DNA from 2 places in the Lysinibacillus sp. JNUCC-52 genome. Region 2 is predicted to be linked to the other one. Evidence: riboswitches for the same ligand, from Rfam matches in the RefSeq annotation. Region 2 holds a riboswitch; the other holds the start of a gene.
What was found. A riboswitch is a leader RNA that binds a small molecule or an ion and turns the genes downstream of it on or off. The one in region 2 is predicted to bind S-adenosylmethionine.
Positions count from the first base shown of each region.

Region 1: another riboswitch for S-adenosylmethionine. It lies ahead of metA (homoserine O-acetyltransferase MetA); the one in region 2 lies ahead of JNUCC52_RS15060 (cyclase family protein).

Region 1 is NZ_CP065546.1:454,023-459,735, forward strand. It holds gene JNUCC52_RS02430 (Ger(x)C family spore germination protein) at 1-672, shown strand, start outside; gene JNUCC52_RS02435 (hypothetical protein) at 679-912, shown strand; gene JNUCC52_RS02440 (GerAB/ArcD/ProY family transporter) at 939-2,204, shown strand; gene metA (homoserine O-acetyltransferase MetA) at 2,288-3,223, opposite strand; SAM riboswitch class I at 3,329-3,438, opposite strand; gene JNUCC52_RS02450 (nucleotide excision repair endonuclease) at 3,759-4,130, shown strand; gene panF (sodium/pantothenate symporter) at 4,231-5,676, opposite strand; gene JNUCC52_RS02460 (YhdT family protein) at 5,676-5,713, opposite strand, start outside.
Region 2 is NZ_CP065546.1:3,042,762-3,048,474, forward strand. It holds gene JNUCC52_RS15050 (Cof-type HAD-IIB family hydrolase) at 1-512, shown strand, start outside; gene JNUCC52_RS15055 (DedA family protein) at 979-1,575, shown strand; gene JNUCC52_RS15060 (cyclase family protein) at 1,641-2,378, opposite strand; SAM riboswitch class I at 2,629-2,730, opposite strand; gene JNUCC52_RS15065 (YuzC family spore coat inner layer protein) at 2,840-3,145, opposite strand; gene JNUCC52_RS15070 (VOC family protein) at 3,601-4,044, shown strand; gene JNUCC52_RS15075 (methyltransferase domain-containing protein) at 4,114-4,725, shown strand; gene JNUCC52_RS15080 (DUF1540 domain-containing protein) at 4,834-4,992, shown strand; gene JNUCC52_RS15085 (group-specific protein) at 5,031-5,282, opposite strand; gene JNUCC52_RS15090 (histidine phosphatase family protein) at 5,422-5,713, shown strand, end outside.

The DNA of each region.
Region 1 (5,713 bases), 2.1 Mb from region 2:
ACAGACGAACTACTAAATACCCTTAGTAGCAAAGAAAAAAGTGCTGTTTTATCGGTTGTTGAAATAGAAGGAGATACAAAATTAGGAATAGATCAAACAAATGTAGAAAGAATTACAACGCCCGTTATTTTAAAATATATTGGTATAGCTGTTTTTAAAGAAGATAAATTGATAGGGATTTTATCCGAAGAGGAAAGTATTTACTATAATTTTTTAAATAACAAAATTGAAAGTACGGTAGAAGTTCTTTCTTGCCCTGATGGTGGAGAGTTGTCGACCGAAATTACAAAATCGACATCTAATATTAAGGGAACTTTTAAAAATGGCATTCCAAAAATAACAATAAAAATTGATATTACACAAAATATTGGCGAAGTAAATTGTCCCATTAATTTAACTAAAGACAAAAGCATTCATTATATTAATAAAAAGACCGAAGAACGTATAAAAGAACAAACGAAAAAAACACTAGATACGATTCAAAAAAATTATAAACTCGATATATTAGGCTTTGGGGAAGCACTCCATCGGAAAGATCCTAAAAAATGGGAGAAAACAAAAAAAGAATGGTCTACAATATATCCCGAGGTAGCTGTCAATATCGAAGTCAATGTGGCTACACAAGGATTAGGAACAATCCAAAATTCATTATTGCACAATTCAAAGGAGTAGCTAGCGATGTTTATAACGATTGTTTTCGTAGTATTTTCTTTGGCCATTGCTTACAGTGTCATTCCTAATTTAAAGAAAAAAGGCGAAAAAAAAACAATTATCGTCTTTTCTATTATATTAAGCATAGGAGCGGCATTAAATATTGCCATTGGATTAAAAAAGAACATTCCCAGCCCTTTAGATTTCATTACATTTATTTTAACGCCCCTTAGAAAATTGTTACTTACACTTTTTCAATAAAAAATGAAAAGAAAGGGTAGTGTACGATGGATAAACAACTCATTAGCGCAAGACAATTTACAGTCATTACCCTTCTCTATTCAATTGGAACAGCTATATTAATTGTGCCAGCAAGTATTACAGAAAAACTCAGCCAGGATGCGTGGATTGGAGCGGCTATTGGTGTACTATTAAGCATTTTATTAATAAAGCTCTTTGTATCATTAGGAAATCAAACTCCAAACCTTACGTTTATTGAAGCAAATGGAAAAATTTTTGGCAAATTCATCGGTACTTTGACATCGCTTTGTTTTATGTCTTTAACCTTTTTTTCAGCAGGCGAATTATTATATTTCATCGGAATTTTTATGCAAACGGAAGTGATGCCCGAAACACCTACTCTGACCTTTGCAGTTTTATTTACGATTATTATCGTTTTCGCGTCGTATTTAGGGATTGAAGTTTTTGCACGTTCTGTGGAAATACTATTTCCAATATTTATGTTAATTTTTATTATTTTTATTATTTGTATTTCCCCTCAAATCAATATAGAAAATATTATGCCAGTCTATGAAACAGACACAAAACCATTAATCGTCGGTACGCTAAACTTTACGAGTGTTTTTTCTTTCCCACTTGCTGTGTTGCTTATGTTTTTCCCTTCTGGAGTCAATGTACATAAAGCAGCTCAAAAAGGATATTATATCGGCACACTACTAGGCGGAATTGTCTTAATTCTTATTATTACCCTTTCAACACTCGTTCTTGGCTCAACTAATACATCAATTAAGACATTTCCAAGCTATGCGCTAGCTCAAAGGATTTCGATAGGTAATTTTTTCCAACGAGTGGAAATTATCATGGCTGTTATGTGGATTATATCCATTTACATTCGGACATTTATTTATTTTTACGCAACGGTACTTGGCATAGGACAAATATTTAAAATAAAAGATCCTCGCCCACTCATTTTACCACTTGGATTATGTATGGTTGCACTGGCTCAAATTGCTCACCCGAATATCGTCCATTCTAATAATTATAATGAGAATATTTGGCCGTTGTATTCAGGATTATTAACTGTTTTACTTCCATTGTTGTTACTAACAGTCGCAAAAGTTCGCAAAATAAAAAAGAAAGAAGACAGTCAAAGCTCTTCTAGTAATCAGCAAGAATCTCAAGAACAACAATCAAAAGACAAGCAAAATTCAAAAGAACAACAAGAATCAAAAGTGCAGCAAACTCCAAAAGAACAACAAGAATCGAAAGCGCAGCAAGATGCGACCAAACCAAACTCGTCCGAATCTCAATAAGTTAACAACAAAAACCACATTTCTCACTTTTAATGAGAAATGTGGTTTTTCTAACTGTAAAACGGTATGTTAATTGTCCCATATTAAATATGGTATTCAATCTCATCAACAAAATCCCATTCGTACGGTGTTTCCTGATAAACATAATAGTTAAGCCAATTTGAAAATAGTAAATGCGTATGTGCTCGCCATGTATTGATCGGCTCATTAGAAGGATTATTATTCGGGAAATAGTTAACAGGAATCGCAATATCAATTCCTTTTTCAACATCACGGTAATATTCATCAGCTAATGTTGTCGCGTCGTATTCTAAGTGACCTGTAATCATTATGTTCTTATTATCCTTTGACTGCACGATAAAGACGCCAGCATCTTCTGAATAGGACAGTAAGCGTAAATCTGGGTGCTTACGTACTTCATCAATGGAAACCGATGTATAGCGTGAATGTGGTGCTGTAAATAAGTCACTAAAGCCGCGCACTAAATCGACCGTTAAATCGGTAATTACATGTGAATAGACGCCAGAACATTTTTCTGGTAGCTCAAATTTACCGATACCGTAATGGTGATATAGTGCAGCTTGTGCCCCCCAACATATATGCATTACGGACGTAACATTTTTCACAGACCAATCCATTATTTCTGAAATTTCTTCCCAATAATTCACTTCTTCAAATGCCATTTTTTCAACAGGCGCACCCGTAATAATCATACCGTCAAAGCGGCGATGGCGAATTTCTTTAAATGTCGAGTAAAATAGCTGTAAATGTGATTTACTCACGTTTTTAGACTCATGTGTTGCTGTATTTAAAAATGTAATATTCACTTGTAATGGTGTATTACCGAGCAATCGCAGTAATTGTAGCTCTGTTTTTTCTTTTTCTGGCATTAAATTAAAAATTAAAATATTTAAAGGACGAATTTGTTGCGTTTTAGCGCGGTCTTCTTCCATAACGAATATTTTTTCCCCACGTAAATGTTCTCCAGCTGGTAAGTTTTTCGGAATATTAATAGGCATGCTGTATTCCCCTTTTCTTTAATTTTTTCTCTCTATCTATTTAAAAATTAAAAAATCCCCCTCATTCCATTAGAGCAAGAATGAGAAGGATAATTATCACGTTCACTCTTATCTCTCAAAGGAAACATCCTTTGGTGGAATTAGCACCTTTCTAACATTGTTAGAGGTTGCTGAAGCGTCATAGGGCCAAATCCCTCAGCTTCTCTTGATAAGATTATTTAATTAAAAAGAATTGTATCATGAACAATTAAGAATTTCAATAATACATAGAATATTTAGTATTTAAATGAATGGAAGTTTATTTTTTGATGAACACTATCATTAAAGTATCTATTTCTTTTGTGAGTTACGTATCTACTGGTTAAATATCATTTTTTTCATCAATTAGCCTTCGTAAATGACAAACCAATGACAATTGTAACCCGATAAACATTCATGCATTGTAAATTGATTTTTGTAGAAGAAAACGTAATGGTAATCATGGAGGTATTATGTTAACATATACCTTTAGTAACAGAGAGGAACGTGAAATATTTTGATTAAAATTGAACTCCCAAAACCAGACTTAGTAATTCGTCAACGTGAGCAAGTATTAAAACCAGGTGATGTAGAAATCACACCATTCCATGGTTTTATTGATTTCCATAAAATCACTCGCGAAAAAGGTGGCATATTCTTATTCTACAACGAAAAAAATGAGCTATTATTTGTAGGAAAAGCGCGCAAAATTCGTCAACGCATTAAAAAGCATTTTGAAGATAACGTATCACCAATGAAAAAATATCGTGATGAAATTTTCAAAATTGAAGTGTATGAAATTGATGATCCAATGGAACGTGAAATTTACGAAACATATGCTATTAACACTTTCCGTGCAAAATATAATCTTGAAAAAGTATTTTATTAAGATAAACGCCGTTAGCAACCACTTGCTAACGGTTTTCTTTTTTAGCGTTATTCATATAAAAAAACCCACGAGAGAGGTATCTCTCGTGGGTTTTTGGTATTTAGATAAATATTTTTTCATCTTTAAATTTGTCAGCTGTTAGTAAGCTTACAACAACAAAGATAATAAATGAAGCTACTATCGGGATTGTCACTGTATGCATACCAAAGATTGACGGATAAAAGCGATCAATCACAATGTATAACGTCATGCCCGTAATCATGGAAGCAATTGCGCCATATTTGTTGGCCTTTTTCCAATATAATCCTAGGACGACTGACCAAATAAAGACAGCTTCTAGGCCACCAAATGCAAATAAATTAAGCCAAACAAGTAAATCTGGTGGATTTAACGCAAATACAACGACCGCTAAACCAATTACGGTAGTGACAATAAAGCTTGCCCGCTTAATCTCCCCGTCGTTGGCAGTTGGCTTCACATAGTTTAAATAAATATCTTTCACAACGGTTGAACTAACTAACATCAGTAGTGCATTAACCGTAGACATCGTGGCTGCCATCGGTGCTGCTAAAACAATACCCGCTAAATATGGCGGTAAAACTTTTAACGTTAATAATGGCATCACTTTATCGCCAATCTCAATACCTGGCATTACTGGACGCGCTAGCACACCAATTAGATGCATGCCAAACATAATTGTCCCGATGGCGATCGTACCAATAATAATCGCTAAATGCATACTTTTTGAATCTTTATAGCTCATAGCACGTACTGCAATTTGAGGTAGACCCACTACGCCAATTCCTATTAAAATCCAAAATGTAGAAACATATAACGGCGTTAGTTCACCTTCTGCACCAAATGGAGACACTAACTTTGGATTTTCTGCCACAAGGGATGTCATAATTTGATCTATTCCCCCGCCTGCAATGATTGTCCCAATTAGTAAAATAACCGTACCAATTACCATTATCGAACCTTGTACTGTATCTGTTAAAGCGACCGCACGGAAGCCCCCAATAATGACATAAATTAATACCGATGCAGCAAAAATAAAGAGTGCCGCTGTATAATTTAAACCCGTTAAAGATTCAATTAAGCGTGCTCCACCAACCCACTGTGCCATCATTGCAGAAAATAAAAAGACAATAATACTAATTGCAGATAAAATTACAATGACATGGCTTTTATAGCGTTCCCGTAAAAAATCAATTAATGTTATTGCCTGATAACGGCGAGCAATAATTGCAAATTTCTTTCCTAATATCATTAATACAAAATAACCAGCTGGTAGTTGTGCCATCGCTAGGAGTACCCATCCAAGTCCTTTATTATAAGCGACCCCTGGTCCACCAATAAAGCTGCTTGCGCTTCCGTACGTGGCAATCATAGTCATTGCTAGGATAAAGCCACCCATTTCACGACCACCAAGAAAATATTCCTGTAAAAACGAGTTCGATGAACGGACATGTTTATTGGCCCATATACCAATACCAAAAATAATAATTAAAAAGATGAAGAGTGGAAAAATAACTTGCCAGTGCACTATTTATCCACCTCCCCATCTTCAAAAGGTACTTCTT
Region 2 (5,713 bases):
AAAGTGTAAAAGCGTTTGCTGATAATAATCAGGATAGTCTGACATTTTTTACTGACCACCTATTCATGAATAATGTTCGTCATCAAGCAACATTAAAGGCAATGAAGGAGACATTATCTTTAGATGACTATCCTCCCACGAATCATAATATTTTAAATGAGCAAGTTTACTTAATGTGTTTATATGCCAATGAGCAAGTGGAGAAAAAGTACATAACACAATTTCCTAATTTAAAGTTTGAAAGATGGCATCCGACAATTATGAATGTGTTACAAGATGATGTATCAAAATCCATCGCTGTTGAAGCAGTGCTAAAATATTTCAACATCCCTCGAGAAGAAGCAATTGCTTTTGGAGATGGAGAGAATGATATTGATATGTTAAAGCAAGTTGGATATGGTATTGCGATGGGAAATGGCAGTGTCGCATTAAAAAATATTGCTGATTATGTCACGTTAGATTCGGATGAAGGTGGCATTGATTATGCATTGCGTAAGCTCCAACTTATCTAGAGTAATAAATATTATTAGAAATAAAATTTTTCTGCTATCGTAATGGCCCCTAAGAGACCCTTTTTAGCTTTTAACATCTACTTCCATAGTATGTGCTCAACGCTACTTATATTTTGGATAGACAGGAATGTTATTAGATTGTATGAATAAATTGGAGTAGATGATCTCGTTGCCATTGTCACATGTATGTAGTTTTCAGTCAGCATATCCGTCACTGGTGGCGGTAAGGGAAATAAAGTGATGTGAAATAGAAATTTAGACTGAAAGAGATAGGGTGATACGGTAAAGAGAGTAATTGTTAAAAACTGAATTTATCAAAAATAAAGTTATGATGATTGTACAATATTAATATACATGTAATAATAATTAAACCTATACAAAAGTAATTGATAGAAATAATTGACTTTAAGAGGCTTATGGTAAGCTAAGATATTGGGAAAATTAAGGCTTTAGGTGGGGTAAATTTATGGTGCATCACGTGCAATCTCTTATTGAACATTACGGGTATTTCGGAATTATTCTTATACTAGTTGGAGGGATTGTCGGGCTGCCACTTCCTGACGAAATTTTTTTAACCTATGTAGGATATAATGTTTATCGTGAAAATTTAGAACATATTCCTGCATTAATAAGTGCTGCAGTGGGAGCTGCAGGAGGCATCACCCTCAGCTACTTTGTCGGTCGTCGATTTGGGTTACCGCTATTACAAAAATATGGGCCGAAAGTTCATATTACTGCACAAAAAATTGAGTTTACGAAAAAACTGTTTGAAAAGATAGGGCCTGTCCTATTATTAATTGGCTATTTTATACCTGGTGTTCGTCATCTAACAGCATATATTGCAGCTATTAATAATTATCCCTATAAAAAGTTTGCTGTTTATGCGTATGCAGGTGCAATAATATGGACTTTCACCTTTATTACTTTAGGGAAAGTACTCGGAAATAAATGGCGTTTTGTTGGCATGTATTTGTCTCAATACAGCCTATATGCCATATTGGTGTTTATCGTATTAATGCTGATTGTGTACTTTGTATTTAAAAAAAGAAATACTATTAAATAAATAGTAAAAAAAGGTCTGCTTCAAATGTTTATTTGGCATTTGAGGCAGACCATTTTTATTTAAATTTAAGGCAAAATAGCAAATGAACGAACAGGGAATCCAGAAGCTTTTTCAGGCTTTGGCACAATATTGAAAATGACTGCCCCTTTGGCTGGTAGCTTATCTAAATTTGTCATCAGTTCAATTTGATATGTATCCTGATCTAGTACAAAATATTCGCCATCTAACGTTCCATTTTTACGGAAATCCGCCGCTGAATCTGTATCGAATGTTTCATGACCGATGGCATTGATTTTCCGTTCTGTAAATAAAAACTGCAACGCTTCTAATCCCCAACCTGGAATATGGTTATGACCGTCTTTATCTTTATTATTGAATAAGTCCTTATCTGGCCAACGTTTACTCCAATCAGTTCGCAGTGCAACAAATGTACCTGCTTCAATTTCTCCATATTCTGCTTCAAAATCTAAAATATCTTGTACGCTTAACGTCAAGTCATTGTTCAATTCTGCTTCCTTGGACTTATCTATAACAATAAGCGGAAGGACAAGTTCTTTTAATTCTAATTCGTCTAAGTAGCGCGTATTTGCAACAAAATGAATAGGTGGATCAATATGCGTTCCATATTGCCCAGGAAACGTAAATTGTTGTGCAAAAAAGCCGTCATTATGAGAAAATAGCGTTTCAAATTTTGCATCTTCAAACATAAAGAAATGAGGAGAGTCTGGCCCGAATGTATGTGTTAAGTCGACCCATTGCTTAGTTTTTAATAGCTGTAATGCTTGTAAAAGTTCATTTGTCATTTTTATTCCCTGCTTTCTTAATTATGAGTGGTGAATCAATTGCGTCATTAAATACGAACATCGAAGTGAAAAAAGAATGATTATTCCCATCGTTACGCTTCAGGCGAACGCTTTCGCGGACAAGCTCAAGCCTACTACATTCAAAAGTTCATAATTTTTCTTAGAAAAACTAATAGGAAATTAACCATTAATTAAAATAAAAAAAGAGCCCTACTTGTAGAAGAGGACTCTCGTGTAACTGAAGTCAGTCTTCTCATCTTTTGGCGAATTTCACCATTTGGAATTAGCACCATGCCTAAGACTGGTTGCTGAGACTTCATAGGGCCAATCCCTCCATCTCTCTTGATAAGAAAAATATATGAATTTTCAGAAATAGTAATAACAAATACTTTAGCATAATTATAAATAGTTTACAAGTTCTATAGGAGTGCATGGTTATAAAAAATAAGTTGCCTTCTTTCTTACCAATATAAAATGATTGCGATACTACAGCACCCACCTTCTGATAAAACAATTCGAATATTGTCTGGCGTATATTTCGCTTCGAATTTCGCTGTAACACCTGCAGAAGAAATGAGTTTTTGGACTTCATCTTGCTTGGAAAGCTGTGCGGCATTTTTAAGATCATGGGCAAACTGATCGGACCCTTCAATTTTCTCTGTTAATAATTGGGCCTGCTGCATAATCGGCTGAATTTGTTTGGCAGATGTCTTCAACTTCAATGTATTAATAGGCGGGTACTGATTTGGGTTTGGAGATGTGGGCATCGCAAGCTGTCCAGGCAAATGGTGAGGGAAAGACGAATTAGCAACGCCCCAATTTGGATATTGATGTACATAAACATAATACGGATAAGGATTGTAATACAGCAGAATTCCTCCAATCTATAGCTAATATCTTAGTGTATCTTATGTAGTGGCATTCTATTTTGTGTTGAAATAGCCCGTTCTTAGCTAACAAAGCTTAGCGTAGTCCTCTTTTTATATATGTTGCAATGAATGTAAAAAAAGTTCGGTACGGAGATAATATTATTTTTATCAGAAAAAATGGCAATCGAAATGGCTGAAATAAAGATGTTTGAATCGAGACAATAATGCAATGGGTGCAGCCATGTAGCAATTTGATAATGCGTATACATTAATGGCAATAGCATAGAGCAAAAAGGATTTGCCACAAGAAAGGGAGAATATGTAATAGAGTCTGTAGAAAAGGGGACGATGGGATGAATCGTTTAAATTTAATTACATTAGGTGTGAAAAATATGGTTGAATCGTTGGCATTTTATCGTGATGGGCTTGGGTTCGAAGTAGTTGTCTATGGGGATGAAGCAAATCCAGATGTTATTTTCTTTAATAATGGAGGAACTAAAATATCCCTTTTCCAAATTGATCGCTTAGTAAAGGATATAAATGAAGCGAATCCACCAACTGTAGGTAATGGCTTTAATGGTATTACGCTTGCCTACAATGGAAAGTCTAAAGAAGAAGTCGATGAAGTATTTTTGTTAGCAAAAAAAGCTGGAGCAAACATTGTAAAGGAGCCTGAAACAGTGTTTTGGGGAGGCTATAGTGGCTATTTTCAAGATCCAAACGGCTTTTATTGGGAAGTGGCATACGGTGATATGTGGGAATTTGATGAAAACGATATGTTAATTATTAAACAATAGATTGGCGGTGCTTTGATGGAATTTTGTCAAAGCACATTTAGATAAACCTGATATAGAGGAGACGGTAGCGTGAAACCATTTTGGGAGAAAGATTACTTAGCTGATACCCATTATGCTTTTGGTAATCCTAGTGAGGAAGTGGTTGTATGGGCTAAAACATTGCAAGCTGGGGCGAGCATTTTAGATATAGGATGTGGTGATGGTAGGCATGCGGTCTATTTAGCGCAGCTTGGGTTTGAGGTGGAAGCTATTGATATTTCGGAGGCAGGTATTGCTAAAATCAATCGATACAAAGAGTTACACCAATTACATACCTTACAAGCAATTGTCCAAGATGCTACGACATATGAGTTTAAACGTTCCTTTGAGTTAATTATTTCGCATGGCTTGTTCCATTTTTTAGAGCGAGATGCGTGGCATCACATTATACAATCAATGCAAATACATACGAAGCAACAAGGAATAAATATTATTACCGTTTTCACTGATGAAGTAGAGATTCCAGAAGATTTAGCACCATTTATTAAAGGGATATGTAAAGAGGGCGAAATAAAAGAACTATATCATCGTTGGTCAATTCCATATTATCGTTCCTACCAATTTGAAGATGAGCATGATAACAATATTCAACATTGTCACGCAGCAAATAAATTAGTTGCTGTTAAAACTGACGAAAGATAAAGCAAGACAGTGCCTTTGTAACTTAAGGGTATTTTTGGGTTTTATTTAAGTTAAGTATTGAAAACTCCGAATTTGTTAAAGATATAACAAAAGAGGAGGTGTGATACGATGGCACAACAAATTCTATGTGAAGTCAATAACTGCACGTATTGGGGCTCTGGTAATAAATGCACTGCAGAAGCGATTTACGTTGTAAGTCAAAAAGGTCAGCATGCATCGAATAGTGAAGAAACAGATTGCAAAACATTTACACCTGAAGAGCATTAATAGCGTTTGGGTAACCCTTAATGGGCTACCCTGTTTTTTCATAACTGATACATATCTACTTTGTCTTTTTTGAACAATAAAGTATGTGCAATTTTGACTTTTTCTTCTACATAATCTATCGAATAATTTCCATAAGCGTCTGTTAAATCACCGATTGCACGAGATAAATTATCAATGACAGGTATTAATCTTTCGAGCTCATTCAGTTCTTTCCCTGCGTTCATCTCATCCATAATTTCATGAGCAAGATGTTGAATTTTCCGAAGGCGTTTGTTTTCAGCCTGCATCATATCCTCCTCTAAGCATCATCTTTTACACTGACTAAATATATGATGATTATGGGCAGTTCATGAGTAAATACATTTCCTTATAGTTGTTACAAATAGTAAAATGATCGGAATAATTTATTGGAATGCGGAGGGGAGTCAAATGAAGCGGATTTACGTAATTAGACATTGCGAAGCACAAGGCCAATCTTCTAATGCGCCTTTAACAGAAAGAGGACAAGAGCAGGCTAAACGTTTAGCTGACTTTTTTTATACTTATAACATCGACCGAATTATTTCGAGTCCTTATTTACGTGCTATCCAATCCATCGAACTATTAAGTAAAAGAACAAACAAAAAAATTGAATTAGATGACCGACTTTCAGAGCGTACATTAAGCACGGATAATTTACCAGATTGGTATGAAAAACTAAAAATAACTTTTACTGATTTGG